Regions from separate parts of the Pelomonas parva genome, predicted to be linked through region 2. Evidence: predicted binding sites of a transcription regulator. Region 2 holds the regulator's gene; the other holds the start of a gene.
What was found. Region 2 encodes FNR, which switches genes on or off when oxygen is low (the NO sensors DNR and NnrR bind a similar motif). Its sites were predicted from a motif close to TTGATNNNNATCAA; they were not measured.
Positions count from the first base shown of each region.

Region 1: the regulator FNR is predicted to act here: its motif matches at 7,793-7,806, upstream of ACG00Y_RS20115 (oxygen-binding di-iron domain-containing protein).

Region 1 covers NZ_JBIGHV010000007.1:375,297-390,689, forward strand. Annotated here, with positions in the region: gene ACG00Y_RS20075 (DUF817 domain-containing protein) at 1-740, shown strand, start outside; gene ACG00Y_RS20080 (MgtC/SapB family protein) at 775-1,248, shown strand; gene plsY (glycerol-3-phosphate 1-O-acyltransferase PlsY) at 1,478-2,170, shown strand; gene ACG00Y_RS20090 (RidA family protein) at 2,167-2,523, shown strand; gene ACG00Y_RS20095 (DEAD/DEAH box helicase) at 2,546-4,561, opposite strand; gene ACG00Y_RS20100 (hypothetical protein) at 4,779-5,339, opposite strand; gene ACG00Y_RS20105 (hypothetical protein) at 5,580-5,717, opposite strand; gene ACG00Y_RS20110 (hypothetical protein) at 6,193-7,458, opposite strand; gene ACG00Y_RS20115 (oxygen-binding di-iron domain-containing protein) at 7,867-8,646, shown strand; gene ACG00Y_RS20120 (M56 family metallopeptidase) at 8,628-9,893, opposite strand; gene ACG00Y_RS20125 (M56 family metallopeptidase) at 9,895-11,130, opposite strand; gene ACG00Y_RS20130 (BlaI/MecI/CopY family transcriptional regulator) at 11,123-11,506, opposite strand; partial or broken gene ACG00Y_RS20135 (IS21 family transposase) at 12,073-12,603, shown strand; partial or broken gene ACG00Y_RS20140 (group II intron maturase-specific domain-containing protein) at 12,601-12,942, shown strand; gene ftrA (transcriptional regulator FtrA) at 13,159-14,142, opposite strand; gene ACG00Y_RS20150 (rhodanese-like domain-containing protein) at 14,206-14,610, shown strand; gene ACG00Y_RS20155 (ATP-grasp domain-containing protein) at 14,603-15,393, shown strand, end outside.
Region 2 covers NZ_JBIGHV010000002.1:722,634-738,026, reverse strand. Annotated here, with positions in the region: gene ACG00Y_RS06925 (peptidylprolyl isomerase) at 1-47, shown strand, start outside; gene ACG00Y_RS06920 (UDP-2,3-diacylglucosamine diphosphatase) at 44-790, shown strand; gene ACG00Y_RS06915 (M90 family metallopeptidase) at 790-1,563, shown strand; gene clpA (ATP-dependent Clp protease ATP-binding subunit ClpA) at 1,613-3,940, opposite strand; gene clpS (ATP-dependent Clp protease adapter ClpS) at 3,937-4,317, opposite strand; gene ACG00Y_RS06900 (cold shock domain-containing protein) at 4,528-4,785, shown strand; gene ACG00Y_RS06895 (NADP-dependent isocitrate dehydrogenase) at 4,988-7,225, shown strand; gene ACG00Y_RS06890 (carboxymuconolactone decarboxylase family protein) at 7,294-7,662, opposite strand; gene ACG00Y_RS06885 (TerC family protein) at 7,910-8,920, shown strand; gene icd (NADP-dependent isocitrate dehydrogenase) at 8,957-10,210, opposite strand; gene ACG00Y_RS06875 (urease accessory protein UreH domain-containing protein) at 10,271-10,897, opposite strand; gene hemN (oxygen-independent coproporphyrinogen III oxidase) at 10,897-12,279, opposite strand; gene fnr (fumarate/nitrate reduction transcriptional regulator Fnr) at 12,387-13,139, shown strand; gene ACG00Y_RS06860 (NAD(P)/FAD-dependent oxidoreductase) at 13,193-14,536, shown strand; gene ACG00Y_RS06855 (hypothetical protein) at 14,478-14,771, opposite strand; gene ACG00Y_RS06850 (nitrogen fixation protein FixH) at 14,768-14,989, opposite strand; gene ccoG (cytochrome c oxidase accessory protein CcoG) at 15,114-15,393, opposite strand, start outside.

The DNA of each region.
Region 1 (15,393 bases), on a different contig from region 2:
AGGCGCAGGCCTGCCTGTTTGCCGGCGCCTTCTTCGCGGCGGTGATGTGCGTGCCGCGGGCCGGCGTGCTCGGCTTGCCGCGCTACGACGTGCTGCTGCTGATTGCCGTGGCCATCCAGGCCTGGATGGTCTGGACGGGCCGTGAGACGCGGGACGAGCTGAAGGCGATCTGCCTCTTCCACGCGCTGGGCTTTGCGCTGGAGGTGTTCAAGACGTCCAGCGGCATCCGCTCGTGGTCCTACCCCGACGCCGCCTACACCAAGCTGCTGGGCGTGCCGCTGTTCTCGGGCTTCATGTATGCGGCGGTGGGCAGCTACATCATCCAGGCCTGGCGCTTGCTCCAGCTGCGCGTGGAGCACCACCCGCCCTATTGGATGGCGGGTGTCGTGGCGACCGCGCTGTACCTGAACTTCTTCACCCACCACTTCATCGGCGACTACCGCTGGTATCTGGCGGCCGGCGCGCTGGGGCTGTATGCGCGTTCGCAGATCGTCTTCCGCCCGCACCGGGTCGACCGGCGCATGCCGCTCGTGCTTGCGCTGGTGCTGATCGGCTTCTTCCTCTGGCTGGCGGAGAACATCGGCACGTTCTTCGGGCTCTGGGCCTACCCGCACCAGCTCGGCGCCTGGGCGACGGTGCACCTGTCCAAGTGGAGTGCCTGGTCGCTGTTGGTGCTGATGAGCTTCACGATCGTGACCAACCTGAAGCACGTCAAGGCCACGGTCCACGTGCCGCGCTGAGCGTGCAGGCGCGCCGTTTGCCGGTGGCGCCGCCATGTGGCAAACCATCCTCGACACCCTGCGCTCGGAGTTCTCCGACGCGCCCGATGCAGAACAGGTGACGCGCATCCTGACGCGCCTGCTGCTGGCGGCCCTGCTCGGCGGCGTGCTGGGCTATGAGCGCGAGCACAAGGGCAAGGCGGCGGGCATCCGCACCCACATGTTGGTGGCCATGGGCTCCGCGCTCTTCGTGCTGGTGCCGCAGCTCGGCGGCATGGCCGTGGGTGATCTCAGCCGAGTCATCCAGGGCATCGTCACCGGCATCGGCTTCCTCGGCGCGGGCGCCATCATCAAGAACCGCAGCGAGGAGGACGTGCAGGGCCTGACGACGGCCGCCGGCATCTGGATGACGGCGGCGATCGGTGTGGCCTGCGGGCTGGGCCGGGAGTCGACCGCCGTGCTGAGCACGTTGCTGGCGTTGCTGGTGCTTGCGGTGCTGCCGCGGTTGGTGGGCAGGGACCGAACGTAAGCCCCTCGTCCAAGGCCCTGCCTTGGCCGGTCCCCCGCGGGGACGGCGATGCTTGCCGGATTGACCGGCAAGCACATCGCCATGACGGGCCGGCTTGGTGCACTGGAGTCGGACACAAGCAGTCCCTGCGGACTGCTTGTGCCTACGGAAGGCCATGGCCTCTGGCCATGGCAGGCCCGGCGCTCGGCCCGAAAGTTTTGGCTGCCAGGCTGCATGACAATGCCGCCCCATGCAAACCGCACTGCAAAACGCTCTCCCCCTGCTGGCCGCGCTGGCTGGCTACCTGGTCGGCTCGCTGTCCTTCGCCGTCATCGTCAGCCGCGCGATGGGCTTGTCTGACCCGCGCAGCTACGGCTCCGGCAACCCCGGCGCCACCAATGTGCTGCGCTCGGGCAACAAGGCCGCCGCCATCCTGACGCTGGTGTTCGATGCCCTCAAGGGCTATCTGTCGGTGCTGGCCGTGGTCATCTGGGGCCCGCGCTTCGGCCTGGGTGAGGGCACGGCCGCGCTGGTCGGCCTGGCGGCTTTTCTCGGCCACCTGTGGCCGGTGTTCTTCCGCTTCCAGGGCGGCAAGGGCGTGGCCACGGCGGCCGGTGTCATCTTCGGGCTCAACCCGCTGCTGGGGGTGGCGACGCTGGCGACCTGGCTCATCATTGCCGGGTTCAGCCGCTACTCGTCGCTGGCGGCCATCGTGTCCGCTGCCTTCGCGCCGATGTATCAGTTGTTCATTTGGGAAGCCGGCCCGACCGCGCTGGCCCTGATCATCATGGGCCTGCTGCTGGTGTGGCGCCACATGGCCAACATCAACAAGCTGTTCGCCGGCACCGAAAGCAAGATCGGCCAGAAGGCCGCAGCGCCTGCATCGCCAGCCGCGAAACCCGTCAAACCCCACCGTTCCACCAAATCCCGGAAGAAATCATGAGCAAGCAAGCAATCGAACGCTTCGACGTTGGCGCCCGCATGTCCGAAATGGCCGTGCACAACGGCGTGGCCTACCTGGCCGGCCAGGTGCCCGAAGACACCACGGTGGGCATCGAAGGCCAGACGGCCCAAGTGCTGGCCGCCATCGACAAGCTGCTGGCCCGCGCCGGCACCGACAAGAGCCGCATCCTGCGCGCCGAGATCTTTCTGGCCGACCGCGCCGACTTCGCCGGCATGAACACTGCGTGGGAAGCCTGGGTCAGCGCCGGCCACACGCCGCCGCGCGCCACCGTCATCGCCGGCCTGGCACGGCCGGAGTGGAAGGTTGAGATCCTCGTCACGGCTGCCGTCTGATGACAGTGCGGGGCCGACCGATCTAGGTTTGTCTGGCGGCGCGTTCCCGCCAGAACGCCACGTCGATCAGCTGCTCCGCGCCGCTGCGCGCGTTGACCAGCCAGAACTGACGGCCGTCGGCGCTGATGCGCGCCACTTCGCCCTCGTGCCGCCCCGCGCTGACGCGCTGACCCAGCGCGTTGGCCGGAAAGCCTGGCTGCCGGGCGAGTTCCAGCAGCGGTGTCGCTCCCCGCGTGTCGCCCGCCAGCCGCAGCCGCTGCACCAGCGGTGCCAGCAGCGGGCTGGCCGCATCGGCCGGTGACACGAACAACACCAGCTTGGCCTGCGCCCGGCTCAACGCGACGTTGAGCAGGCGCTGCGCCTCCTCGCCATGCAGAAACGGCTGGGCGCCGTCGGCCGGGTCGAACAGCACCACCGGCGCCTCGCTGCCCTGGGCGCGGTGCACGGTGCTGACACGCAATTGCTCGGGCAGGCCCCGCGCGCGCAGCCGCAGTCGGATCAGCGCCCGCTGGGCGCGGAATGGGGTCAGCACGATCAATTCCTCGGGCCGCCATTGGCCGCTGGCCAGGGCCTGTTCGAGGAGCGCAGCAATCGCCTCCGCCGACTCGCGGCGCACCGGGCCGCGCTCTGACGCCACCCAACCGCCGTCAGTCTTCAGGCGGTGGATGTGGACATGCTGGTCGGCAGCGATGTCACCCAAGGCGCGCTGTCGCGCGGCCTGCCAGTCGGCTGACGCCGCCGCATCGGCCGCCACGCGCAGCGCGCCGTCGTAGAACAGCTGGCTGACCAGCTCACCAATGGGCGGCGCCATGCGCGACTGCTCGTCCAGCAGCGCCACCGATGCCCCCGCACGCGGCATCTCCGCAAACGCCGATCGGCCCAGCCAGCGGCGGGCCAGGCGGTCCTCGCTGCGCAGCACGGGCGACAGCTGCTGCGGGTCGCCCGCGAACAGCCGCGCCCGACCCAGCGGCATCAGCACCAGCGCATGCGCCAGGCTCACCTGGCTGGCCTCGTCGAACACCAGCAGGTCGAACGGCGGCTCGCCATCGGGCACCAGCTCGCGCAGCGTCTTCAGCGTGAAGGCGGCGCGTGTGGTGGTCATGCTGGCCAGGCGGCAGCGCTGCAACACCTTCAGCGACGAGGCGCGCAGCTCGTCGCGCAGCGCGGCCACGCGGTCGGCCCAGGCCTTCAAGGCTTGCGCATCCCGGGCCGACGGCCGGGCGATTTCGGCGCGGGCCAGGCGGGCGATGAGGTCGCGGTCCTGCGTCGGGATCAGGTGCTCGCGCCTTTCGTAGGCCGCCGCGTCGAAGCGCGTGCCCAGGCGCTGCACGTCGCTGCGCAAGTGCTCGCGGCGGCCCTTCTGCAAGGCCTTGTCGACGGCCAGCGTGGCCTGGTCCACCGCCTGGTTGGTGGTGGACAGCAGCAGCACGCGGGCGTGGGGGTGACGGTCCAGGTACTCGGCCAGCAGCACGCCCAGCGTGGTCGTCTTGCCGGTGCCCGGCGGGCCCCACAAGAAGCCGCTGCTGTGGTTCACCAGCGCCAGCGCTGCATGCTGCGCCGGGCGCAGCCAGCGGAAGGGCGCGCCCGTCAGTGCGGCGCTGCTGTGCAGTGGTTGTGGGCTAGACAGGTCGGGCAGGCAAGCCAGCGCTCCTTCAGCCCAGGGCGTGTCGTACCAGGCATCGGCTACGGCATTCAGGAAGCGCGTGGGGTAGAGGCGGATCAGGTGCCCGGCCGGCGGCGGCGCCCCGCTGGCGTTCTGCAGTACGAGCTGGTCGTCTTCCACGACGACGGCCAGCACGCTGGCGCCGCCCTTGGCCGGCGCGCCCCACCAAGCACTGGCGCCGTCCAGGCTGTCGTCCAGCAAGGCTTGTGCCGAGGCGGCGCCCGGCCGCTGGCCCTCGGCGAACACATAGCCCGGCTCCAGCGTCACCCGCCACAGCGCGCCGTCGCGCTCGCTGTGCAGCACCTTGAAGTCGTAGTACTCGGGCGTGGCCGACAGCTCGGCGTTCAGGGCCGAACGGACGTCGGCGAGGCTCATGGGGTGGAGGGATTGCGAAAAGGGCGCGACTTTACGGGCAGGCGGCCCCGAGGGACGGGCGTCGGGTGGCTGCAGCGAGGCACAAAGGGAAATCAAGGGCGGCTGCAGGCTTGTTGCTGTAGCTCGCTACTGCCTGCACGCACGGCAGCTAGCGACCCATCAGCGACACTCGCGCCGCCGAATTCAACGCCGAAAAGTAGACATTCAACTGGGATGCCTAGGCAACATTGTGAGTTGCCCCAGACGGTGCCATCCGCAGGCCGAGTTTCAAAACAAGGTCAGGAATGGATTGCTTGTAGTAGGTGCCGTCCTCCAGCGCATCCTTTGAGCGGAGTTGCTCAAGAGTGAGTGACTCATATACGGGCCACGATTCCAGGGGAAGGCCCAAAGGCTCAATGCCATAGCGAAGGCCGCTTACTACGTTTGAGAAGATGCGAACTCTCGTCGATGGGAATCCTTTTCTGTCGACAGGTCCGTAGAGGTCTTGGCCAGAAAGGAAAAGCGTGTCACCGCTCTCTGTGGTCAAGAGGAAGTGAAAACCTTCGTCTTCCATTTCGTCAATCTGGGCGACCTGGCTCACCTGATGCTCAACCGTGACCAGCTCGCCTGCCAACAGGGCGTCGTGCATTGATTTCACATTGGCACGCTTCCGTGCAGGCCAGATGTGAAGCAGATAGGCTGGGACGACGAGATATGCGAGACCGACTGAGATTGCGATCAATAGTGGCTCGTTGGAAATGATCCTGCTAGAGAAGCCAGCGATCGGGATCAGCAACATGGTGCAGATGATCGCTATGGCAATGAGACGAAGCATCCTGTGAAGCCCAATGGCGGAATTTGTAGCTGCCGGAAGTGGCCCCGAGACAGTCCAGGTAGCCTACCCGAAAGCAGCCACTTGCGACCCTCTTCTCACGGCCGATTCCGGGTATGAGGATCTTCAGGATTCTGCGTGAGGTCCGAGGTCCGAGCATCCACGAAGCGGGCTACTTAAGAAGCGCGCCCTTGGGTTTGGCCCAGGTCATTTACGCGTGACCAGCCAGAGTACGAGTGCAAGAAGCGCCAGCGGCGGGCCGAGCCAACGCAGCGCATCGAGAGCTAGCCGGCGCTTGGAGATCGACTTGGCGTCTTCGTGTTGCGCCATGACGCGTTCCATCATGGCGGCATCGAACTCGTAGCCTTGGGCCTGTCGAATCTGCCTCGCAGCAGTTCGGAGTGCCGGGGGGTCGAGCCCGAGGACTTGCTCCGCCGCATCAAAGGGCCATGTAAGGATCAAGGAGCGTGCCGAATCCTCCGGAGTGGCGGGCACGAACTGACAGTTGCCGCATCTGGTGAGCGCGCGAGCCTTGAAGTGCCCGCATCGGATACAGATTGCTTGGGGGTTGCGAACCACGGTCTGTTGGCACCTTAGGAGGTGCACCGCACTGTACGCGCGACCGGAGCTGCCAGGTACGGCACCGTGCCGCATAGCCTACCCGAGAGCCGTCACTCGCCAGCGGCAGCTCATGGCCGGACGGCAACCGTCACGGCGCAGCCTGAAAGCCGCAATTCTCAGTGTCGAACCTTCCCAAGAGTGGCACCGCTGGCGCCGCGACCCGAAGCGCATCAATTGAACGATCAGGTGGGCGATCCGCCTAGAAAAACTCCGGAAACTGCGCAGCCAGTGAGCGCTCCAGCTGGTTGACGGCTTGGAAGTTCGCGAAACCAGGCGCCATCTTTCGACCGATATCCCAGCAGCGCCACGCACGTGGCATGTCGTATTCGACAAACATGCTGTCGCCCAAGTCCTTGTAGACGCCAGCGATGAAGGGATTGGATTTCAGAACATCAACGAAGAGCCGTTGAGCGGCATGTCGATCTCCGAGCATTGCGCGATTGTTCGCCTCGAATATCCGAAGAACATGAGCTTTTGCCGTGGCGTTCTGGCCAATATCGGCAATGTCGACGATCGCTTTGGCCACGTCATCCTTCGACTTGGCGCGCAACGCCACCGTCAGCCGGCGCACTGCATCATTGGCCTGGATCTGCCTTTGCTGGTCTGCATTCAGCGGCGTTGCTGCCTCGCCTGTCATGAGGGTCCATTCAACGATTCCCAGGAATGCGTCGAGCCCCCGGCCCTCCCTCAGCGCGGTCTCAAGTTCATCCTTGCTACGCTGCCGCGCGCTGGATAGCTCATCCGGCGTGAGCGCAGCCGCCCGGTCCAGGGCCTGGTCGACCGGGTTGTCTGACCCGGATGCAGGTCGCATCGGGAGTGCCGACACGTCGACGTTGCGAACATGGGTTGAATTGACGTTCCGCACGACCAAGCTGTGCGTGGTCGTTCCGGCGACGTCGTACGTGACGAGCGAGAGCTTCTGCGGAATTGAATTCGCCTGAGCGAGCGCACTGAGAATCTGTGGGTGGCCGCCAAAGGTGTACCGGATCAGCTGGGCGAACATTCGTGCCTCGGCGGGTGACGCAGACATCAGGCGGACACCCCGGCGAAACATCACGTTCGGGCCGGCATAGAACACCTCGTCGGCGCCCTCGGTTTTGACCTGCAGCGGCGTGGACGGCTTGTCCTGCACAGCCAGGTTGTGTTCGTTGTCGACTTGCGCCATCGCGGCATCGGCCACCTTGGACGCAGACAGCGCGCCCCCCAGCATGTTGCGATTTCTAAGTTCGTAGGCGCGAAAGCCAACGGTGTCGTACAGCGAATAGTCGACTCTGGTGTTCGTGCGGCTGTCAATGACAAAGCGCTTTCGGGAAGCAAAGTCGTAGACGATGGCGGTGCCGCTCGATTCGATCCTCATGTACTTGTCGCCAAGCGTCACATCGAGAGTGGATTGGCTGTCCGGAGGAACTCCCGACGCACCGGCCTTGGCTTTGACGTGGCGGCCAACATCAACTTGAAGACTCACGTCCGCTCGTGCCGGTGTTGCGACCAGCCAAGCAAGCGCAGGCATGCACCCCAACACGACTGCCGCAAAGGGCTTCAGGAACCTTGACACATCGCTCCCCTTGTTTGTTCTCGACGCTTCACGGGTGGGTCGAGCCTGTTTTTACGTCAACACCAGCCTTCCCAAAGGCGGCCAATCACGACCGGCTGCTTGCGGGCTATGCCTGCCATGCTATCAACGCAACCTGACTGACAAACCCGCCGAATGGCAGCCGGGTCGTCTAGGGCGGACGACATCGCCAAACGTCCGTCACGCGCTCACCGACAAGCGCAGACTCATGCAACCCGGCGCTCTCTTGATCTCGGACAAGCCCTCCGCAGCGCGGTCGGCTTAGCCTGCGGCCCCAACCTCACTGCCCGAGTCCGCCGCATGTCCATCGAGTTGTTTCGCCAGGATCGGCATGCCTGCGTCATGTTCGCCCGGCTGGGCGACGAAGGCGGGGATGCGGTGCAGTCCAACCAGTTCCTGCTGGTCAATGGCAGCACCGGCGCCATCCTGGACCCCGGCGGCAACATCGCCTATCACGAGCTGTATCTGGGCATGTCGGCGTTCTTCCCGCCGCACAAGCTCGCGGCCATTCTGGCCTCGCACGCCGACCCGGACATCATTGCCTCGCTGGACCGCTGGATGACGGCCACCGAGGCGCCGGTCTACATCTCGCGCGTGTGGGAGCGGTTCGCGCCGCACTTCTGCAAGCCGGGCAAGACGGCCGGCCGCATCGTCGGCCTGCCGGATGCCGGCGAGCGCCTGCGCCTGGGCACGGGTGATGAGCGCTTCGAGCTGTGGGCGCTGCCCGCGCACTTCCTGCATGCCGAGGGCAACTTCCAGTTCTACGACCCGGTCAGCCGCATCCTGTTCTCGGGCGACCTGGGCGCCTCCATGGGCGTGAGCTTGAACCCCGAGCAGGCGGTGACATCGCTGGCCGCGCACATCCCGCGCATGGAGGGCTTCCACCGCCGCTACATGGTCAGCAACAAGGTGCTGCGGCTGTGGGCGGCGATGGTGCGCCCGCTCGACATCCAGATGATCGCGCCGCAGCACGGCGCACCCATGGTGGGCGCGGCGGTGGGCGAGTTCATCGACTGGGTGGAGCAGTTGGCCTGCGGCATCGACCTGTTCGGGGCGGGGAACTACCGGGTGCCGGGCTGAGCGGCTGGCTGGCTGTCGCCCAGCAGCGTCGGCGTGATGGCGATGGAAAGGTGCTCGCTGGCGACAGGGTCGTCGCGGCCTTGCTCGATCAGCGCCTTGGTGCCGTTGCGCGTGATGAGACGCGGGCGGGAGACGACGTTGGAGAGGCCGCCCTTGCTGACCTCCGTGCGCAGGTCGATCTTGTCGTCGCCCAGGTCGCGGGCGACGATCGCCACGGCGATCTGCTCGGGCGTGGGCGTATCGGGCCGGCCGTTGAGCATCAGCACGGCGCGCTCGCCCAGGTGCACGCGCAACGTGCTCTTGATCGTCTGGGTGTCGCTGGCGTCTGCGTTGCCGGTGCGGTAGCTCATATCGAGCTTGAGTTCCACCATTGGCCCATTGGCTGGCCGCTGCGCATCGCCTTGTGCCGCGTAGGCGATGCCGGCGAGGGCAAGCAGGCCTGCAGCCAGGGCGGCGCCACTGCAGCGCGAAAGGCGATGGGGGCGGTTCAGCATGGCAATCCTTTCAACGAGGGGATGGGTCGAGCCCCAGCGGCTGGCCAGCGGCGCGCCATGAGGCGCGAGGTCGTGGGCGGCGAGCAGCGCACGGGTGTATGCGGCGAGTGCGCCGGGCTGTCTGTCCAGCACGACGGCGTCGCAGGCCAGTTCCTGGTCGGCCTGCATGCGCCGCGCGGCCAGCCAAGCGAGCGGGTTCCACCAGTGCACGGCCGTCAACAGGCAAGCGAGCATGTTCCAGGCGTTGTCGTGGCGGGCGCGGTGCACGTCTTCGTGGGCCAGGATGAGCTGACGTTCCTCGGGCGAGAAGCGGGCCTCGAAGTCGGCCGGCAGCGCCACGCGCGGGCGCCACAGGCCCACGAGGGCGGGGCTGGTGCCGGCCGGCAGCCGCGCGCCGTGGCGTGACAGCCGCCACTGCCGCAGGGTCTGCAAGCTCAGCACCAGCGCGGCGCCGCCCAGCCATGCCGCGAGCAGCAGGCTCGGCCAGGCAGCGTCAGGGGGCGGCGCCGTCAGCAGTGGCGCGGCGGCGCTGCGGGCCAACTCGGTGGCCGTCACGAACACAGGCAGCGGTTGGGCGTCCAGCCGGGGCGGCAGCGGCGTTGCCAGCAGCGCCGGCAGCAGCAGCCAGGCAGCGTAGGTGGCGCGGGCGCCGAGCCGCTTCAGCAGCAGCGGCCGCAGCGCCAGCAGGAGCAGCGCGCCCAGGCTCAGCAGCAGGGCCTGGCGTTGCATGGCGGTGAGCAGAAGGGCTGTCATGTCATGACTTGGGCTTGGTCGCGTCAGCCGGCATGGCGACGCGCTTGCCGATCACGAACATCGACACGCGGCTGGTGGCCTTGTCGTCGATGGACTCGAACAGCGAGGGCTGGTCCCACCATGCCTTGATGCGTGGGTTGCCGATGCTCAGGGCCTTGGGCAGGCCTTCAGCCTTGATGTCGAGGCCAAAGCCTTCCTCGTCCAGGCTGGTCGGGGTGAGGTCGACACTGAAGCCGGACTCCCGGGTCGGCATGTCCACCGCCAGGCGCATGCGTTCGCCGACCTTGCCGACCAGCACCTTGCTGCTGCGCCGCACGGTGTTGCCCTCCTGGACGATCAGCAACAAGGTCAGGCGAACGGAATCGCCGGATGCGGGAGACGGCATGAGTTGTGGCGTCTGTGCGGCATAGGCCAGCCCAGCGGCGCTGGCCAGCAACAGCGTCACGAGGCCCACGCGGCGGCGGTTCATCGGGTTCGGTTGGTTCAACATCGCAATCCTTTCGACGAGGGGATGGGTGCTGCCCCAGCGGCTGGCCAGCGGCGCGCCGTGGGGCGTGTGGTCGTGAGCGGCCAGCAGCGCCCGCGTGTAGTCGGCCAGCGCGTCAGGCCGCGTGGCCAGCACGGCGGCGTCGCAGGCCAGCTCCTGGTCGGCCCGCAGGCGGCGCGAGCCCCACCAGGCCACTGGGTTCCACCAGTGCAGCGCGGTCAGTGCGCAGGCGAGCAGGTTCCAGAGGTTGTCCAGCCGGGCCTGGTGTACCTGCTCGTGGGCCAGGATCAACTCGCGCTCGGCCGGCGAGAAGCGTTGTTCGAAGTCGACCGGCAGCGCCACGCGAGGGCGCAGCAGGCCGACGAGGGCGGGGCTGCTGCCTGCGGGCAGGTTGCGCCCCATGCGCGTCAGGCGCCATTGGCGCTGCACTTGAACTGCTGAGACGAGGATCGCCCCGCAAAGCCACAGCGCCAGCCAAATCGCCGCCTGATCGAGCGGCGGCGATGGCAGCACGGGCATCGCGACCGTCTCGGCACTGCCCGTCGCCTGCAGCACCACGCGCAGTGGCTCCTGCGCGGGCCTGGGCAGCAGCGGCGTCAACAACAGCGCCGGCACCAGCAGCCAGGCCGCGTAGACGCTGCCCGCGCCCAGGCGCTTCAGCAGCAGCGACCGCAGCGCGCCAATCACCAGCACGCCCACGCTCAGCAGCAGCGCCTGCTGCAACAGCACCGCCAGCAGTCGCTCACTCATGCCCCTGCTCCTTCAACAGCGCCTTCAGTGCCGCCACGTCCTCAGGCTTTAACTTGCGCTCCGACGCGAACTGCGCCACCAGCGGTGCCAGGCGGCCGCCGAACAGCTTGTCGATCAGCGACAGGCCGGTGTCGGCCACCCAGGCGTCCTGCGGTACGGCAGGCGCATAAAGAAAGCGCCGGCCGTCGCGCTCGGCGGTCACGGCGCCCTTGTTGAGCAGGCGGTTCAGCAACGTCTTCACGGTGGCCAGCTGCCAGCCCTGGCGCGGGCCCAGCGTCGAGGCGATCTCGTCGGCCCCTTGCGGCGAGCGCGCCCAGAGTTCCTGCATGACCAGGGCTTCGGCTTCGCTGATGGGCGGCGGTGTGGGCTTCTTCATGATTACGCCTGTAAACGATGGCCAATGATTACGGCTGTAAACGCATCCGTCAAGCTGTTCCTGGTAATTAAAGTCGTAGACAGAAAATTAGAGTCGTGAACAACACCGCAGCATCCATGCGGCTTGGCGGCAAGTCTTTTGATCTCGTCGCGGCTGGTGAGGGCAAGGTGGACCCACGTTGCCAAACCTTGCCTTTCCTGTAGTGGTTCCCCGGAGAGACGCTGTTCAGCTTGGTGAGCCGGCACCATGGCCTTTGGGGCTATAGGTTTGCCGAAGAGACGGCGTATGCGGCTTTCGGGCACCCTAGCTTGGGTTGGCGACATGATTTGCCAAGTGGGCTGGACGGACTGGTTCGCATTGCCGGCGATAAGTACGGGGATGCCCACGCGCTACGCAGAAGAAGTACCGGCCAGGCTGGGCCAACACCGGGCGCTGTGGCGCGCTGGCCGCCGACAATTATCTTGAGCGCTCAGCGACAACTATCGTGAGCGGTTGACGCAGGCCGCCGGGGAGCGTTTTGCGGGTGGGTTCCTACAGTGGTTGGCTTCCAGAGGGAGGCAGCCACGGTGCCCGGCAAACGCATATCGGACCTGCAAGTGAGCAAGTACAAGGAACTCAGAGGCAAGCACGGCCAGGAGGCTGCAGCGGCCAAGATCGGCGTCAGCGTGGCCAGCGCGCGGCGGCTGGAATCGGCGGTGACGCTGCCCTCGCAGCGGCCGCCACGGCACTGGCGCACACGCGCCGATCCGCTGGCCGAGGTGTGGGGCAGCGAGGTGGTGCCCATGCTGGAAGGCGCGCCGTCGCTGATGGCCGTCACGGTGCTGGAAGAACTGCAGCGCCGCCACCCCGAGCGGTTCGCAGACGCGGTGCTGCGCACGCTGCAGCGGCGCGTCAGCCAATGGCGCGCCGAGCACGGCGGTGAGCGCGAGTTGTTCTTCGCGCAAGAGCACCCGCCGGGCCGGCTGGGCCTGTCGGACTTCACTGTCGCCGACGAACTGGACGTGAGCCTGGGCGGGCTGTTCTTCCCGCACCGGCTGTACCAGTTCGCGCTGGCCCACAGCAGCTGGCGGCATGCACGGGTCGTGCTGGGCGGTGAACTCACGGGCCGCTCAGGCGGACGCAGCATGGCGCAAGTGGTGCAGGCGCTGCGACCCTACATGCTGGGCTGGAAGGCGTACTTCGGGTTGGCACAGACACCGAGCGTCTGGCGCAAGCTAGACCAGTGGCTGCGGCACCGGTTGCGGGCCATCCAGCTCAAACACTGGCGTGGGCCGCACACGATCTACCGGGCGCTCAAAGCTCTTGGCGCCACGGACAGTGCGGCAAAGCGGGTGGCGAGCAACAGCCGATGCTGGTGGAGAAACAGCGACGGGCTACTCAAGACGGTCCTGACCATCAGCTACTTCGACCGGCTGGGGCTTCCCCGGCTCTCTTGACCTCAAACTCTTGAACCGCCCGGTGCGGACCCGCATGCCGGGTGGTGTGGGAGGGGCTCCGCCGACAATGGCTGACCCCTATCCCTATTCAAGGCTGAACTATTTTCACTCAACCCTGAACTGACGCCTCGCCCGCAGAGGGCGTGAACGCGCGTAGCCGCCCGGCGTCACGCCCAGCCCAAGTACCGCGTCCGCTTGAGCTTGTTCGGGTGGCGTCTATGTGCCACCAAACGAGGCGCGATAGCCCCGCGGAGCCAGCCCAAGCCGGGCCTGGAAGTGATGGCGCAACGCCTGCACGCTGCCGAAGCCGGCCTGCGCTGCGACGCTTTCCACACTGAGCGCGCTGGCCTCCAGAAGCCGCTGGGCCTCGGCCACACGCTCGGCGATCAACCAGTCGCCGGGAGATTGGCCCGTGGCTTCGGTGAAGCGGCGAAGCAGCGTGCGTGGGCTCATTGCGCTGGCGGTGGCCATGCGTTGCAGCGTCCAAGGTGCGCCCAGGTCGGCGCGAATCTGCGCCATCAGTGCGGCCAGCCGGTTGCCAACGTCGCGCGGCACGGGTCGTTCGATGAACTGCGCCTGCCCGCCACCGCGATGAGCCGGCATGACAAGGCGGCGCGCCACGCTGTTGGCTGCTTCCACGCCAAAGTCACCGCGCACCAGGTGCAGCATCAGATCGATCCCCGCGGCGCTGCCGGCCGATGTGAAGACGCGGCCCTCCTCGACATAGAGCACGCTGGCATCCACGTCGATGGCCGGGTAGCGCTCGCGAAGCTTGTCCGCATAGCGCCAGTGCGTCGCGGCGCGGCGGCCGTCCAGCAAGCCGGTGGCAGCCAGCACGAAGGCGCCGGAGCAGATCGACGCCAGCCTGGCGCCGCGCCACCAGGCCTTGCGCAGGCGCTCGGTCAGAGCGTCAGGCACCGGCACGTCTGGGCCCTTCCAGCCGGCCATGACGATGAGGTCTGCGTGGTCGAGCAGCTCGACACCGCCATCGCTTGCAACGCTCAGCCCACCGTGTGCGCGCAGCAGGCCCGGTTCGATGGCGGCGCTGGCAAAGCGGTACCAGCCCGGCCCCATCTCCGGCCGAGCCAGGCCGAAGATCTCGGCGGCAATGGCGAACTCGAAGGTGCACAGGCCGTCGTAGACCGGCGCCACGACGAGTGGCCCTGCGCCGTTTGGCGTGATCTTGTTGAAGTTTGTCATACGCGCCAATTGTGAGTCGAGCCGGGCGCCGCGACCATGGCGTGTCTTTCAACGGAGCCCACCATGCCTTCTTCAGTCGCCGCCATCCCCGCCGCCCCGTCTCCCGCCGCCGAGGCCCACTTCGCTGCCGAGTTCAGCTTCGAGACCGATTGCTGGGACATGCACGAAAGCCTTGCCGGCACGCCCGACTTCGTGCTGCTCGACGTGCGGTCTCCGGCGCTGTTCGCCCGCGGCCACGTGCCCGGCGCGGTCAACCTGCCGCACGCGAAGATCGTCGAAAACAAGCTGGCGGCCTGGCCCTCCGACACCCTCTTCGTCACCTACTGCGCCGGGCCGCACTGCAATGGCGCGGCCCGTGGCGCACTGCGCCTGGCGCGCCTGGGCCGGCCCGTGAAGATCATGGCCGGCGGCATCACCGGTTGGCTGGACGAAGGCTTCGAGCTGGCGCGCGAGCCGGTTCATGTCTGACTCGATCACTTTGGTGACCCACGCCGCACTGCCGGGCGGCGCGCCGGACGATCTGCTGCTGGCGACCGCCCTGGCCCGAGAAGGCCTGGCCACGCGCTTTGCAGTGTGGAGCGACACCGCCGTGGACTGGGCCACCAGCCCGCTGACGGTGGTGCGCTCCGCCTGGGACTACCACCGCGCGCCACAGGCCTGGCGCCCATGGCTGGCCCGGGCCGGCGCGCTCACCCGCCTGCTCAACCCGCCCGCCTTGCTGGCCTGGAACACCGACAAGCGCTACCTGCGCACGCTGCAGGCGGCCGGCGTGCCTTGCGTGCCAACGCAGTTCATCGAGCCCGGCGGCGCCGCGTCCGGGCTGCGGCTGTGGTGGGCGGACTGCATCGTCAAGCCTGCCGTTGCTGCGAGCGCGTTTGGCGTGAGGCGGTTTAGGGGTGACGGGGCGCTGGCCGAAGCCCAGGCGCACGCGCGCGAACTGGCGGACTACGGCGCCGTGCTGATCCAGCCCTACCTGCCGGCGGTGGAGACGGCGGGTGAGCGCTCGCTGGTGTTCATCGACGGGCGCTTCTCGCATGCCTTCACCAAACCTGCTTTCTCGGCCAACGCGGTGGGCCGGACGGCAGTTCAGCCGCATCTGCCCAGCCCGGCCGATTTGGCCGTGGCGATGCACGCCTTGGCTGCCGCGCCGCAGGCCACGCTCTACGCGCGGGTCGACCTCGTGCCCCACGACGGCGGGATGCTGCTGATGGAACTGGAGCTCATCGAGCCCGACCTCGCGCTGCGGCTGCA
Region 2 (15,393 bases):
ATGTGCCGGTCGAAGACGTCATCATCGAAAAAGCCGTCGAAGTTTGATCCACACGCTGACGGCCCCGGCGCAGTGGCAGCAGGTCGACCTGCTGTCCGACCTGCACCTTGGGCCGGACACGCCGGCGACGGTCGCACGGCTTGAGCGCCACCTCGCCGAGACGCCCGCGCAAGCGGTGCTGCTGCTCGGCGACATCTTCGAGGTGTGGGTCGGCGATGACGCACGCGACGAGCCGTTCGAGGCTGGCATCGTGCGACTGCTGCGCGACGTGTCGCAGCGGCTCGACCTCTTCTTCATGCACGGCAATCGCGACTTCCTCGTCGGCACCGAACTGCTGGCGGCGACCGGCATGATCGCCCTGCCCGACCCCACCGTGCTGGCCGCCTTCGGCCAGCGCTGGCTGCTCGCGCATGGCGACGCGCAATGCCTGAACGACGCGGCCTATCAGGTCTGGCGCTCAACCAGCCGCTCCGCCGCCTGGCAAGCCGACTTCCTCGCCAAGCCCCTGGCGGACCGCCAGGCCTTTGGACGCCAGGCGCGAGCACAGAGCCGCGCGTCCCAGGCGGCGCAGCTGATGTCGACCGACCTTGATGCCGACGCCTGCCGTGCGTTGCTGAACGAGGCGGACGCAAAAACAATGATCCACGGCCACACGCACCGCCCCGCCGCGCATGACCTCGATGGCGGCCTCCAGCGCGTCGTGCTATCGGACTGGGACCTGGACGCCACGCCACTGCGCGGCGACGTGATCCGCCTGTCCGCCGCCGGCCTGCAGCGCCTCCCGCTGTGATCCTGAAAGCCTTACGCAGTTGGCGCGAACAGCGCGCCGTGGAGCGCCACGCCATTCCCGATGCGCTGTGGCAGTTGACGCTGCTGCGCTACCCCTTCCTGGCCCAACGCAGCGTGGACGACCTCGTCGAGCTGCGGCGCCTCAGCAGTCTCTTCCTGGCAAGCAAGGAGTTCCATGGCGTCGATGGCTTCGAGGTGACCGACGAGGTCGCCGTCGCCGTCGCGGCGCAGGCCTGCCTGCCGGTGCTGCGCCTCGGCCTCTCCTGGTACGACAGCTTTGTCGGCATCGTCATGCACGCGGGCGAGGTCGTGGCACAGCGCACCTACCAGGACGAGGACGGCGTCGTCCACGAGTACGACGAGGAGCTGGCCGGCGAGGCCATGGAAGGCGGCCCACTGATGCTGGCCTGGAACGCGGTCGCCGTCAGCGACGACCCGGCCGAGTTCGGCGCGGATGCGGTATTCAACGTCGTCATCCATGAGTTCGCCCACGTCATCGACATGCGCGACGGCCTGGCCGATGGCGTGCCGCCGCTGGACCCGGATGCGCGCGAACGTTGGATCAGCGTCATCGACGCCGAGTGGGAGGGCTTCTGCAAGCGCATCGACGCCGGCGAGGCCACGCTGATCGACCCCTACGGCGGCGAGGCCGTGGAGGAATTCTTCGCCGTGGCCGTCGAGGCCTTTTTCGTCGCCCCGGCCGCCATGCGCGCCGAGGAGCCGGCGATGTACGCGCTGCTCGCCGGCTTCTTCGGGCAAGACCCGGCACCTTAAAGGACAAAAGGGACGCCGAAGCGTCCCTTCCCGTTCAATGCCCTCAGGCTCAGGCGGCGGTAGCGGGCTCCGCCTTGGGCTTGTTGTCCCGGGCCGGCTTGGGCGGCGTGGGCTGGATGTCCAGCACCGTCTCGCCCTTGTCGTCCACGTCCACGCTGAGACGGCCACCGTCGACCAGCTTGCCGAAAAGCAGCTCGTCGGCCAGCGCGCGGCGGATGGTGTCTTGGATCAGGCGCTGCATAGGCCGCGCACCCATCAGCGGATCGAACCCCTTCCTGGCGAGCTGCTTGCGCAGCGCGTCCGAGAAGCTGACCTCGACCTTCTTCTCCTGCAGCTGGCTTTCGAGCTGCAGCAGGAACTTGTCGACCACGCGCAGGATGATTTCCTCGTCCAGCGCGCGGAAGGACACGATGGCGTCCAGCCGGTTGCGGAACTCGGGCGTGAACAGGCGCTTGATGTCGGCCATCTCGTCGCCCTGCTGACGCGAGTTGGTGAAACCGATGGTGGCCTTGTTCAGCGCCTCGGCGCCCGCATTCGTCGTCATGATGATGATGACGTTGCGGAAGTCGGCCTTGCGCCCGTTGTTGTCGGTCAGCGTGCCGTGGTCCATGACCTGCAGCAGCACATTGAAGACGTCCGGGTGGGCCTTCTCGATCTCGTCGAGCAGCAGCACCGAGTGCGGCTTCTTCGTGACGGCTTCGGTCAGCAGGCCGCCCTGGTCAAAGCCCACATAGCCCGGAGGCGCACCGATCAGGCGGCTCACGGCGTGGCGCTCCATGTACTCGGACATGTCGAAGCGGATCAGCTCGATGCCCAGGATGTAGGCGAGCTGCTTGGCCACTTCGGTCTTGCCGACGCCCGTGGGGCCACTGAACAGGAAGCTGCCCACCGGCTTCTCGGGCCGGCCCAGGCCTGAGCGCGCCATCTTGATGGCGGCGGCCAGCGCGTCGACGGCCGGGTCTTGCCCGAACACGACGCTCTTCAGGTCGCGGTCCAGCGTCTTGAGCTTGCTGCGGTCGTCGCTGTTGACGGACGCGGGCGGGATGCGCGCGATCTTGGCGACGATGTCTTCCACCTCGACGCGCGTGATGGTCTTCTTCTGCTTGCTCTTGGGCAGGATGCGCTGCGCGGCGCCAGCTTCGTCGATGACGTCGATGGCCTTGTCGGGCAGGTGGCGGTCGTTGATGTACTTGGCCGACAACTCGGCCGCGGCCTGCAGCGCGCCCAGGGCGTACTTGACCGAGTGGTGCTCCTCGAAGCGGCTCTTCAGCCCCTTCAGGATCTCGATGGTCTGCTCGACCGACGGCTCGGGCACGTCGATCTTCTGGAAGCGCCGCGACAGCGCCGCGTCCTTCTCGAAGATGCCGCGGTACTCGGTGAAGGTGGTCGCGCCGATGCACTTCATCTGGCCGCTGGACAGCGCGGGCTTCAACAGGTTGCTCGCATCCAGCGTGCCGCCCGAGGCCGCACCGGCGCCGATCAGCGTGTGGATCTCGTCGATGAACAGCACCGCGTTGGGCTGGTCCTTCAGGGACTTCAGCACCGCCTTCAGGCGCTGCTCGAAGTCGCCGCGGTACTTGGTGCCGGCCAGCAGTGCGCCCATGTCGAGCGAGTAGACGACAGAGTCCGCCAGCACCTCGGGCACCTCGCCCTCCGTGATGCGCCAAGCAAGACCCTCGGCGATAGCTGTCTTGCCGACGCCTGCCTCACCCACCAGCAGCGGGTTGTTCTTGCGCCGACGGCACAGCACCTGCACCACGCGCTCGACCTCGGCCTCGCGGCCGATCAGCGGGTCGATCTTGCCGTCCTTGGCGAGCTGGTTCAGGTTCTGCGTGAACTGCTCCAGCGGCGAGGCCTTGGCGCTGGCGCCCTCGGCTTCCTCGCGCTCACCTTCCTGGCCCTGCTGCTGGCCTTCGGGCGCCTTGGGCGGCTCGGGGTCGGTCTTCTTGATGCCGTGGGCGATGAAGTTGACGACGTCCAGGCGCGTGACGCCCTGCTGGTGCAGGTAGTAGACGGCGTGCGAATCCTTCTCGCCGAAGATGGCCACCAGCACGTTGGCGCCGGTCACTTCCTTCTTGCCACTGCCCGTGCTCTGCACATGCATGATGGCGCGCTGGATGACGCGCTGGAAGCCGAGCGTGGGCTGGGTGTCCACCTCGTCGCTGCCGCCCACCATGGGCGTGTTTTCCTTGATGAACTGCGTCAGGCTCTTGCGCAGATCGTCCAGGTTGGCCGCGCAGGCGCGCAGCACCTCGGCGGCGCTGGGGTTGTCCAGCAGCGCGAGCAGCAGGTGCTCGACGGTGATGAATTCGTGCCGCTGCTGGCGCGCCTCGACGAACGCCATGTGCAAACTGACTTCAAGTTCTTGCGCAATCATGCGGCCTCCATAATGCACTGCAGGGGGTGGCCGGCACGCCGGGAGGCGGCCAGTACCAACTCCACCTTGGTCGCGGCGACGTCCTTGGTGAAGACACCGCAAACCCCGCGACCCTCGTGGTGGATTTTGAGCATGATCTGCGTCGCCGTATCGAGGTCATGCCGGAAAAATTCCTGCAGAACCATGACTACAAACTCCATTGGCGTGAAATCGTCGTTCAGCAGCAGAACCTGGTAGAGCCGTGGCGGCTCGGTTTTCTGCGTCTGGCGCTCGACGACGACCGCGCCATCGCCTTCGTCCTTACCCGGCCTCAAAGGAGGAGCGGGCGGGGGCGGAGCCGACTGGTTTCGCGGTGAAAAAACGGGGAGCACAGGCATGCGGGGATTCTATCGACGGGGGTATTTCCCTCGGGCAGATGAGCAAACCCCGTGACTGCGTGCAGTTGGAGCCGTTGGGCGGAAATGCAAGCCAGCACGGCGCCCAAGGGTGAACCCGGCCGGGAAGGTCCCGAATTGACGCCCTTGTTCACGTCACCAGAATCGCGTCCGCCTTCCGCAGTAGGCGCAAAAAAGAACGGAGACAAGATGATGGCACTGGGCAAAGTCAAGTGGTTCAACGATGCCAAGGGCTTTGGTTTCATCGAACCTGAAGCCGGCGGCGACGATGTCTTCGCCCATTTTTCGGCGATCCAGATGGAAGGCTTTCGCACGCTGAAGCAGGGTTCGCAGGTGCAGTTCGACCTCGTGCAAGGCCCGAAAGGCCAGCTCGCTCAGAACATCACGCCGATGGAAGCCGCCGCCGCCCTGGCAGCCGAGCAGCAGCAGCAGCCGACGCTCACGTCCTGAGCCACCCCGCAGACGACACAAGCCCCTTGGCCCCGTGCCACGGGGCTTTTGACCTTTGGGCGCCCGCCAGCCATGCCCCCGCCGAAGCCCGGATAGACGGCCAAAGAAGCGCCGGCAAGGCAGCAGCAGTGCAATCGCGCGGCCCGGCTTGCTAGAGTTCATGCCTTGCCCGTAGGGATTCCTCACTCACCGGAACCGCTTCATGACCGCCGAAAAGACCCAGATCGTTTACACCCTGACCGATGAGGCCCCCCGCCTGGCCACCGCCTCGCTGCTGCCGGTCGTGCAGCGCTTTGCTGCGCAGGCCGGGATCGACGTCGTCTCCAGCGACATCTCGGTGGCCGGCCGCGTGCTGGGCCAGTTCCCGGAGCTGCTGACCGAAGAGCAGCGCGCTCCCGACAACCTCGCCGCCCTGGGCAAGCTGACGCTCAAGCCGGAAGCCAACATCATCAAGCTGCCCAACATCAGCGCCTCGGTGTCGCAGTTGAAGGCCGCGATCAAGGAACTGCAGGACAAGGGCTACGCGATTCCGGACTACCCCGAGAAGCCGGAGACGGACGAGCAGAAGGACATCCGCGCCCGCTACAACAAGTGCATCGGCTCGGCCGTGAACCCGGTGCTGCGCGAAGGCAACTCCGACCGCCGCGCGCCCAAGGCCGTCAAGGAATACGCCCGCAAGAACCCGCATCGCATGGACGAGTGGAGCCAGGCCTCCCGCTCGCACGTCTCGCACATGCACGACGGCGACTTCTATCACGGTGAAAAGTCCATGACCATGGATCGCGCCCGCGACGTGAAGATGGAACTGATCACCAAGAGCGGCAAGGCCATCGTGCTCAAGCCCAAGGTCTCGCTGCTGGACCGCGAGGTGGTGGACTCGATGTTCATGAGCAAGAAGGCGCTGCTGGACTTCTACGAAAAGGAGATCGAGGACGCGCACAAGACCGGCGTGATGTTCTCGCTGCACGTCAAGGCCACGATGATGAAGGTGTCCCACCCCATCGTTTTCGGCCACTGCGTGCGCATCTTCTACCGCGACGCCTTCGAGAAGCACGCCAAGCTGTTCGACGAGCTGGGCGTCAACGTCAACAACGGCATGGTGGACCTGTACACCAAGATCGCCACGCTGCCGCAAAGCAAGCAGGACGAGATCAAGCGCGACCTGCACGCCTGCCACGAGCACCGCCCCGAGCTGGCCATGGTGGACTCGGCCAAGGGCATCACCAACTTCCATTCGCCCAACGACGTGATCGTGGACGCGTCCATGCCCGCCATGATCCGCAGCGGCGGCAAGATGTACGGTGCCGACGGACGCCTGAAGGACGTCAAGGCCGTGATGCCCGAGTCGACCTTCGCCCGCATCTACCAGGAGATCATCAACTTCTGCAAATGGCACGGCGCCTTCGACCCGCGCACGATGGGCACCGTGCCCAACGTCGGCCTGATGGCCCAGCAGGCCGAGGAATACGGCTCGCACGACAAGACCTTCGAGATCCCCGAGGACGGCGTGGCCAACATCACCGACCTGGCCACCGGCGAAGTGCTGATGAGCCAGAACGTCGAGCAGGGCGACATCTGGCGCATGTGCCAGTGCAAGGACGCCGCCATCCGCGACTGGGTCAAGCTGGCCGTCACACGCGCCCGCAACTCCGGCATGCCGGTGGTGTTCTGGCTGGACCAGTACCGCCCGCACGAGGCGCAGCTGATCACCAAGGTCAAGATGTACCTGCACGAGCACAACACCTCGGGCCTGGACATCCAGATCATGAGCCAGGTGCGCGCCATGCGTTACACGCTGGAGCGCGTCATCCGCGGCCTGGACACCATCAGCGCCACCGGCAACATCCTGCGCGACTACCTGACCGACCTCTTCCCCATCATGGAACTGGGCACCTCGGCCAAGATGCTGTCCATCGTGCCGCTGATGGCCGGCGGCGGCATGTACGAGACGGGCGCCGGCGGCTCGGCGCCCAAGCATGTGCAGCAGCTGGTGGAAGAGAACCACCTGCGCTGGGATTCGCTGGGCGAGTTCCTGGCGCTGGCCGTGAGCCTGGAGGATGTGGGCATCAAGACCGGCAACGCCAAGGCCAAGGTGCTCGCGAAGGCGCTGGACAAGGCCACGGGCGAGCTGCTGGACAAAGGCAAGGGCCCCAGCGCCAAGACCGGCGAGATCGACAACCGCGGCAGCCACTTCTACCTGACGCTGTTCTGGGCGCAGGCGCTGGCCGAGCAGACCGAAGACGCCGAGCTGGCCGCGCGCTTCAAATCGCTGGCGGACACGCTGACGGCCAACGAGGCCAAGATTGCGGCCGAGCTGAAGGAAGTCCAGGGCAAGCCGGCCGACATCGGCGGCTACTTCCTGCCGGATGTGGCCAAGCTGGACAAGGTGATGCGTCCGAGCGCGACGTTCAATGCGGCGCTGGAGTCGCTGGCGAGCTGATCGTCACTTCATGACGGGGCCTGGCCCCGTTGATCACGCCGCTGCGCAGCCCCTGCCAGCGGCGTTTTTCATGGTGGGGCGTCGACCACCTCTGCGGCAGCACGGAAAGCGTCCACCGCCGCCGGGAAACCGCAGTAGACGCTGGCATGCAGGAAGATCTCCTGCAGCTCTTCCACCGTCACGCCGTTGTTCAGCGCGCCCCGCACATGGGTCTTCAACTCGTGCATGCGCCCCAGCGCCACGAGCATGGACACCGTGACGATGCTGCGCGTGCGCAGGTCCAGGCCCAGGCGCTGCCAGGTGTTGCCCCAGGCATGGCGAGTGACCAGTTCCTGCAGCGGCTCGGTGAACGGCGTGACCCTGGCCAGCGCGCTGTCAACGTAGGCATCGCCAAGCACCGCGCGACGGGTGGCAAGGCCTTGGGGGTCGAGGTCCATGACTGCTCCTTCAGTGGTGCTGTGCGGCGAACATCACGACGCGTCGCTCATGTTGGCACAGCGGCAAAGCCGCGCTGCCGCCCCGCTCGATGCACAGGTTTTTCCGATGTCCACGTTCTCGAAAAGCTGCTTCATCAGATGCGCCGGGGCGGCCACATTGCGTGCTCCCAAGCGAGGGAGATTCCCAACGCTTCCGTCGTTCTTCAGCCCACCCACAGCTTTCCTGAAACTCACTTAGGGAACGGACATGCAATCCATCGGCTCTCCACTCATGTGGTCCCTGTTCGCGGCATTCGTGCTGGTCGCGCTGCTGGTCGACTTCTTTGCGATGAGCAAGCAGGGTGCGCACCGCGTCACGACGCGCGAGGCCGCCGTCTGGTCGCTCGTCTGGGTCGGCGTGTCCTTCGTGTTCATGGGCTGGCTGTGGTGGTACCTCGGCGGCACCGGCACGGACGAGGCCGCACGCGTGCTCGCGAATGCCAAGGCCCTGGAGTTCCTGACCGGCTACCTGATCGAGAAGGCGCTCGCGGTCGACAACATCTTCGTGTTCCTGATGTTGTTCACCTACTTCGCGGTGCCGGCCGAGTTCCAGAAGCGCGTGCTGATGATCGGCATCCTGGGCGCGCTGGTGCTGCGCGCGGCCATGATCCTGGTGGGCGCCTGGCTGATCGCGCAGTTCCACTGGGTCCTCTACGTGTTCGGCGCCTTCCTGCTCTTCACCGGCATCAAGATGTGGTGGGCCGCCGGGCAGGAGCCCGACTTGGACAACAACCCGGCGCTGAAGTGGATTCGCGGCCGCTTCAAGATCGCGCCGGACTACGACGGCGAGAAGTTCTTCACCATGAGCAATGGCGTCAGGATGGCCACGCCCTTGCTGGTGGTGATCCTGCTCATCGGCATCGTCGACGTCGTCTTCGCCGTCGACTCCATCCCGGCCATCTTCGCCATCACGACCGACCCCTTCATCGTGCTCACGTCCAACGTGTTCGCCATCCTTGGCCTGCGCGCGATGTATTTCCTGCTCGCCAACATGCACGAGCGTTTCCACCTGCTCAGCTATGGCCTGGCCATCGTCCTCGTGTTCATCGGCGCCAAGATGCTGCTGATCGACGTCTACAAGATCCCGGTGGCCTTCTCGCTCGGCTTCACCGCGGTCACGCTGGCCGTGACGATGGTCCTGTCGCTCAAGATTCCGCCCAAGGGCAAGGCCGGCACGGCGTATCCGTTCGGCGCGAAGAAGCAGGACGAAAACGAATGAGGCGCGTGCCAGAACCGGCGCGCGGCCGGCGACACCTCACTCCATGTTGTCGATCAACACCTGGCCGAACCCCGAGCACGACACCTGCGTCGCGCCGTCCATCAAGCGCGCGAAGTCGTAGGTGACCTTCTTGCTCAGCACCGCCTTCTCCATCGCGCTGATGATGAGGTCGGCCGCTTCCTTCCAGCCCATGTGGCGCAGCATCATCTCGGCCGACAGGATGGAGGAGCCTGGGTTCACATAGTCCTTGCCGGCGTACTTGGGCGCTGTGCCGTGGGTGGCCTCGAACATGACGACCGAGTCGCTCATGTTGGCGCCCGGCGCGATGCCGATGCCGCCGACCTGCGCGGCCAGCGCGTCGGAGATGTAGTCGCCGTTCAGGTTCAGCGTGGCGATGACGCTGTACTCGGCCGGGCGCAGGATGATCTGCTGCAGGAAGGCGTCGGCGATGACGTCCTTGATGGTGATGAGCTTGCCCGTCTTCGGGTTCTTCAGCCGGCACCACGGGCCGCCGTCGATGGGCTCGGCGCCGAATTCCTTCTGCGCCAGCGCATAGCCCCAGTCACGGAAGGCGCCTTCCGTGAACTTCATGATGTTGCCCTTGTGCACGAGGGTCACGCTGGGCTTGTTGTGGTCGATGGCGTACTGGATGGCCTTGCGCACCAGGCGCTCGGTGCCTTCGCGGCTGACCGGCTTGATGCCAAGCGCCGAGGTCTCGGGGAAGCGCAGCTTCTTGGCACCCAACTCGTCGCGCAGGAAGGCGATCAGCTTCTTCGCGTTGTCGCTGCCGGCCTCGTACTCGATGCCGGCGTAGATGTCCTCCGAGTTCTCGCGGAAGATGACCATGTCGACCTTGCGGGGCTCCTTCACCGGGCTGGGCACGCCGTCGAAGTAGCGCACCGGGCGCAGGCAGACGTAGAGGTCCAGCTCCTGGCGCAGCGTGACGTTCAACGACCGGATGCCACCGCCCACCGGCGTGGTCAGCGGGCCCTTGATGGAGACGAGGTAATCGCGCGCGGCCTGGACCGTCTCGGCGGGCAGCCAGGTGTCGGCGCCGTAGAGGCGGGTGCTCTTTTCGCCGGCGTAGACCTCCATCCAGTGGATCTGGCGAGCGCCGCCGTAGGCCTTGGCGACCGCCGCATCGACCACCTTCAGCATCACGGGCGTCACGTCCAGGCCAACACCGTCGCCTTCGATGAAGGGGATGATGGGCTGGTCGGGGACGTTCAGCGAGAAGTCGGCGTTGACGGTGATCTTCTGGCCGCCTTCGGGCACCTGGATGTGGGACATGGCTGCTGGCTCTGCGAACGGGAGCGCGGAATGGTCGTGACCCGGCGAGTTTAGGGCGCCTCAGCAGGCCAGCAGCAGCCGCTCCCAGACGCCATGCCCCAGCCCCCAGGCCGCGCCCAGCGCCAGCGCCAGGCCGGCCAGGCGCAGCGCCAGCACGTCGCCGCCCGCACCGCGCCTGAGCAGCCGCGCCCGCCACAGCGGCGCGATGACGAGGCCCGGCGTGCTGGCCAGCGCAAAGCCGGCCATGGCCGCGCCGCCGCTCAGCGGCGAGCCGGACAGGCCGGCCAGCAACAGCGCCGCATGCAGCAGGCCGCAAGGCATCGCCACCCAGGCCATGCCGGTGGCGAAGGCATGACGGGGTTGTGGCCGCCAGCTGACCGCGCCCAGCCAGGCCGGCACGCGGCCGCGCGCCAGCAGCGTCAGGCCGAACAGTAGCAGCGCCGCCTGCAGCAGCGCCCAGGCGGGCTGCAGCAGCGTCACGTTCTGCGACACACGCGCCAGCGCCTCGGCGGAAGCCGCCGCCACCACGCCGCCGGCCGTGTAGCCCAGCAGCCGCCCCGCCAGCAGGCCGACCGGCCGCTTGCCGCCGGCCAGCGCACAGGGCGCGCTGCACATGGCCGCGCAATGCGGCATGCCGGCCAGGCCCATCAGCGTGGCGGACACGATCAGTGCCGCGTCGAGTGCCATCAAATGATCTTGGAGAAGCGCTCGCGGCTGGCGTCGGCCTGCAGGTAGCGGTCGAACACCAGGGCCACGGCGCGCACGAAGTACCAGCCCAGCGGCGTGACCTGGATGGCGCCCGGCTCCAGCACGACCAGGCCTTGCGCAGCCAGCTGCGTCAGCCGCAACAGCTCCGGCGCGAAGTAGCTCGGCACATCGACGAGATACGACGCCGCGATGGACTCGAACTCGACACGGCCCTGGCACATCAGCGCCATGATGACCGCGCGGCGCAGCAGGTCGTCGCGGGTCAGCGCCAGGCCGCGTTGCACGGGCAGTTGGCGCTGGTGCAGCGCGTCCTCGTACTCGTCCAGCGTCTTGGCGTTCTGCGCATAGGTGGCGCCCACGCGGCTGATGGACGACACGCCCAGGCCCACGAGGTCGCAGTCCGGCTGCGTCGAGTAGCCCTGGAAGCCGCGGTGCAGCAGGCCTTGCCGCTTGGCCACGGCGAGCGGGTCGTCAGGCAGCGCGAAGTGGTCCATGCCGATGTAGGTGTAGCCCTCGCCCAGCAGCGCGCTGATGGCGCCGGACAGCATGGCCAGCTTGTCGCCGGCCGGCGGCAGCAACTCGGCGACGATGCGCCGCTGCGGCTTGAAGCGCTGCGGCAGGTGGGCGTAGGCATACATCGCGATGCGGTCCGGCCGCAGCTCGGCGACTTGCGCGATGGTGCGGGCGAAGCTGGCCGGCGTCTGCAGCGGCAGGCCGTAGATCAGGTCGACGTTGGTGGACGCGAAGCCCAGCTCGCGGGCGCTCTGCATCAGCGCGGCCACCTGCGCAAAAGGCTGCACGCGGTGCACGGCCTTCTGCACGGCGGCATCGAAGTCCTGCACGCCGAAGGACAGGCGGTTGAAGCCCAGCAGCCGCAGATGGGCCAGGCGATGCAGGTCGACGGTGCGCGGGTCAACCTCGATGGACAGCTCGGCGCCCGGCAGCAGCTTGAAGCGGCGGCGCAGCGCGTCCATCAGCGTGCTCAGCTCGGCGTCGGACAGGAAGGTTGGCGAGCCGCCGCCCAGGTGCAGCTGCGACACCGGCGCAAGGCCACCCACGGCTTCGGCGACCAGGTCCATCTCCACGTTCAGCGCGGCCAGGTAGGGCGCGGCGCGTTCATGGTGCTTGGTGATGATCTTGTTGCAGGCGCAGTAGTAGCAGAGCTGCTCGCAGAACGGGATGTGCACATAGACCGACAGCGGCTGCGCCGTGCCGCGCTGGCGCAGCGCCTGCAGGTGCTGGGCGCCCTGGTGGGCCTCGACGAAGCGGTCGGCCGTGGGGTAGGACGTGTAGCGCGGGCCTGCCACGTCGTGACGGCGCAGGAGGTCGGTGTCGAGAGTACGGTCGGTGACGGCAGCCATGCCGCCACTGTGCCGAGACAGGCACCGCCGGGCCTTGATCCACGTCAAGGCCGCTGCGCGTCCTCTGGCAAAGAATGCCGTTCATGCTGACCACCCTGCCCCGCGCGATGCCCGTGCCGACAAACTCTGACTTGGCCGCCGCACCCGCCATCGAACCGCTCAAGGTCGCCTGCGCCAGTTGCAACCTGCGCGAGCTGTGCCTGCCGGTCGGCTTGAACGCGGGCGAGATCGACCGGCTCGACGGCCTGGTCAGCAACCGCCGCAGCGTGACGCGTGGCGAGCACCTGTTCCGCAACGGCGAGCGCTTCGAGGCGCTGTATGCCGTGCGCACGGGCTTCTTCAAGACCTGCGTCGGCAGCGAGGACGGCCGCGACCAGGTGACCGGCTTCCAGATGGCCGGCGAGCTGCTCGGGCTGGACGGCATCAGCAGCGACCGCCACCACTGCGACGCCGTCGCGCTGGAGGACTCGTCCGTCTGCGTCATCGCCTACAGCCAGCTCGAAGACCTGTCGCGCGAGTTCACGTCGCTGCAGCACTCCTTCCACAAGATCATGAGCCGCGAGATCGTGCGCGACCATGGCGTCATGCTGCTGCTGGGCAATATGCGCGCGGAGGAGCGGCTGGCCGCCTTCCTGCTGAACCTGACGCAACGTCTGCAGGCACGCGGCTTCTCGCCGTCCGCCCTGGTGCTGCGCATGACACGCGAGGAGATCGGCAGCTACCTCGGGCTGAAGCTGGAGACCGTCAGCCGCACCTTCTCCAAGTTCCAGGATGACGGGCTGCTGGAGGTGAAGCAGCGGCAGCTGCGCATCCTGAACCAGGCCGGGCTGCAGGCGCTGGTCAACAACAGCCGCTGCTAGACGACACCGGCCCTCATGCTGCGCCGCACAAAACCGGGCGTAGGATGGGATTCATGCGTCCCCAAGTCCTGATCATCGGCTGCGGTTTTGGCGGCCTGGAGGCGGCGCGAGCCCTGCGCTCGGCCGATGTCGACATCACCCTCGTCGACAAGACCAACCACCACCTGTTCCAGCCGCTGCTCTACCAGGTGGCGACCGCCGGTTTGTCGGCACCTTCCATCGCCGCGCCGATACGCCACCTGTTCCGGCGCCAGCGCAACGTGACGACCTTGCTCGGTGAGGTGGTTGCCATCGATCCGCAGGCGCGCACGGTCGCGCTGAAGGACGGCGCCACGCTGCACTGGGACCATCTCATCGTCGCCGCCGGCGCCACGCACAGCTACTTCGGCCGCGACGACTGGGCGCCGTTCGCGCCGGGGTTGAAGACACTGGACGACGCCTTCGAGATCCGCAGGCGCGTGCTGATGGCCTTCGAGGCGGCCGAGCGTGAGGACGACCCGGCCAGGCGTGCGGCGCTGCTGCAGTTCGTCGTCGTGGGCGGCGGGCCGACCGGCGTCGAGCTGGCCGGCACCTTCGCCGAGATCGCCCGCCACACGCTGCCGGGCGAGTTCCGCCGGATCGACCCGCGCCAGGCACGCGTGCTGCTGGTGGAAGGCGGCGCGCGCGTACTGCAGTCCATGCCCGAGCGCCTGTGCGAGCGCGCCCGCGAGCAGCTGACGGCGCTGGGCGTGGAGGTGAAGCTGGCGGCCCGCGTGACCGGCATCGACGCCGAGGGGTTGGACATCACGTCGGCCGCCGGCCACGAGCGGCTGCTGAGCCGCTGCATCGTCTGGGCGGCGGGCGTGGCCGCGTCGCCGTTGGGCCGCACGCTGGCCCAGGCCACCGGCTGCACGCTGGACCGCGCCGGCCGTGTCGTCGTCGAGCCGGACCTGAGCCTGCAGGGCCACCCGAACATCCAGGTCATCGGCGACTTGGCCGCCGCGCACAGCCATGTGCCGGGCCGCGAGCCCAGGCCCGTGCCGGGCGTGTCACCGGGCGCCAAGCAGATGGGTCGTTATGCCGCCGCCAACATCCAGCGCCGGCTGCGCGGCGAGGCGACGCAGGCCTTCCGCTACGCCGACTACGGCAACCTCGCCACCATCGGCCGCAACAGCGCGGTCGTCGACCTCGACACACCGGCCGGGCCACTGCGCTTCTCAGGCTATTTCGCGTGGCTGTTCTGGCTGTTTGCGCACGTCTGGTTCCTGATCGGCTTTCGCAACCGCTTCGTCGTGCTGGTGGACTGGGCCTGGGCCTACTGGACGCACGACCGCCATGCGCGCGTGGTGGCGGGTGGCATCAGCGCGGCCAGCCCGGCGAGCGCCGCTGCGGCTTCGGCTCGTCCGCCGGCAGGTTGACGAGCAGCAGCGCCAGGCTGGCGCCCAGGGCGATGACGCCCCAGAAAATCAGGAAGCTGAGCGTGTAGACAGCCTGCGCCGACAGCTCCACCGGCGCGCCGCCGAACCAGCGCAGTTCGTGCGGGTCGACAACGGCGAACACCATCGCCTCCAGCACGCCGGCCGCGAGGAAGGACGACCAGGCCACCGCCATCGCATAGCGAGCGATGCGCGACGGCCCCGGTGCGCCGGTCACGGCTTGGCTCCAGGCACCACGCCGGTAGCGGCATGGTTGCGCGCGGCCTGGGCGGGCGCGGCATCGGTCGTCGCACGCGTCACCAGCGGCGGGTCGGGGTGGCGGATGGCCAGCGTCACCGTGACGATGCTGGCGAGGATGACCGCCACCGGGCCCGACACGACGAGCCAGACCATGGGCTCGCGCCAGGCGGAGGAGTGAGGGGTGAGTTGGGCCATGGTGGGCTCCTTAGTTGTCGATGCCGTCGGGCCGAGCGCCGGGCCGCTCCCAAGCCGTCCCCTTGGGGGACCGACCAGGCGTGCCCGCGTGCAGCGGCGCGGGACTGGGCGAGGGTCGGCGTCATCAGCGCGGCACGACGAAGGTGGATTTCTCGGCGACGCTGTCGCCCGTGGCGCTGCGCACGACCCAGCGAATGGGCTGGGCGCCGGGCTTGAGCTGCTGGGCGGCCTCGGGCGGCAGGCGCAGCGCGACGGTGACCCAGCGCGCCTCGGTCGGGGCCAACGTGACGTTGGTGACGCTCGTACCGGGGCTGACCTGCAGCCCGGCCAGGCCGTCCGCCGCGACGCTGAGCTGCTGCGGCGCCTCGGTGGCATTCATCAGCTGCAGACGGTAGAGGTTCTCG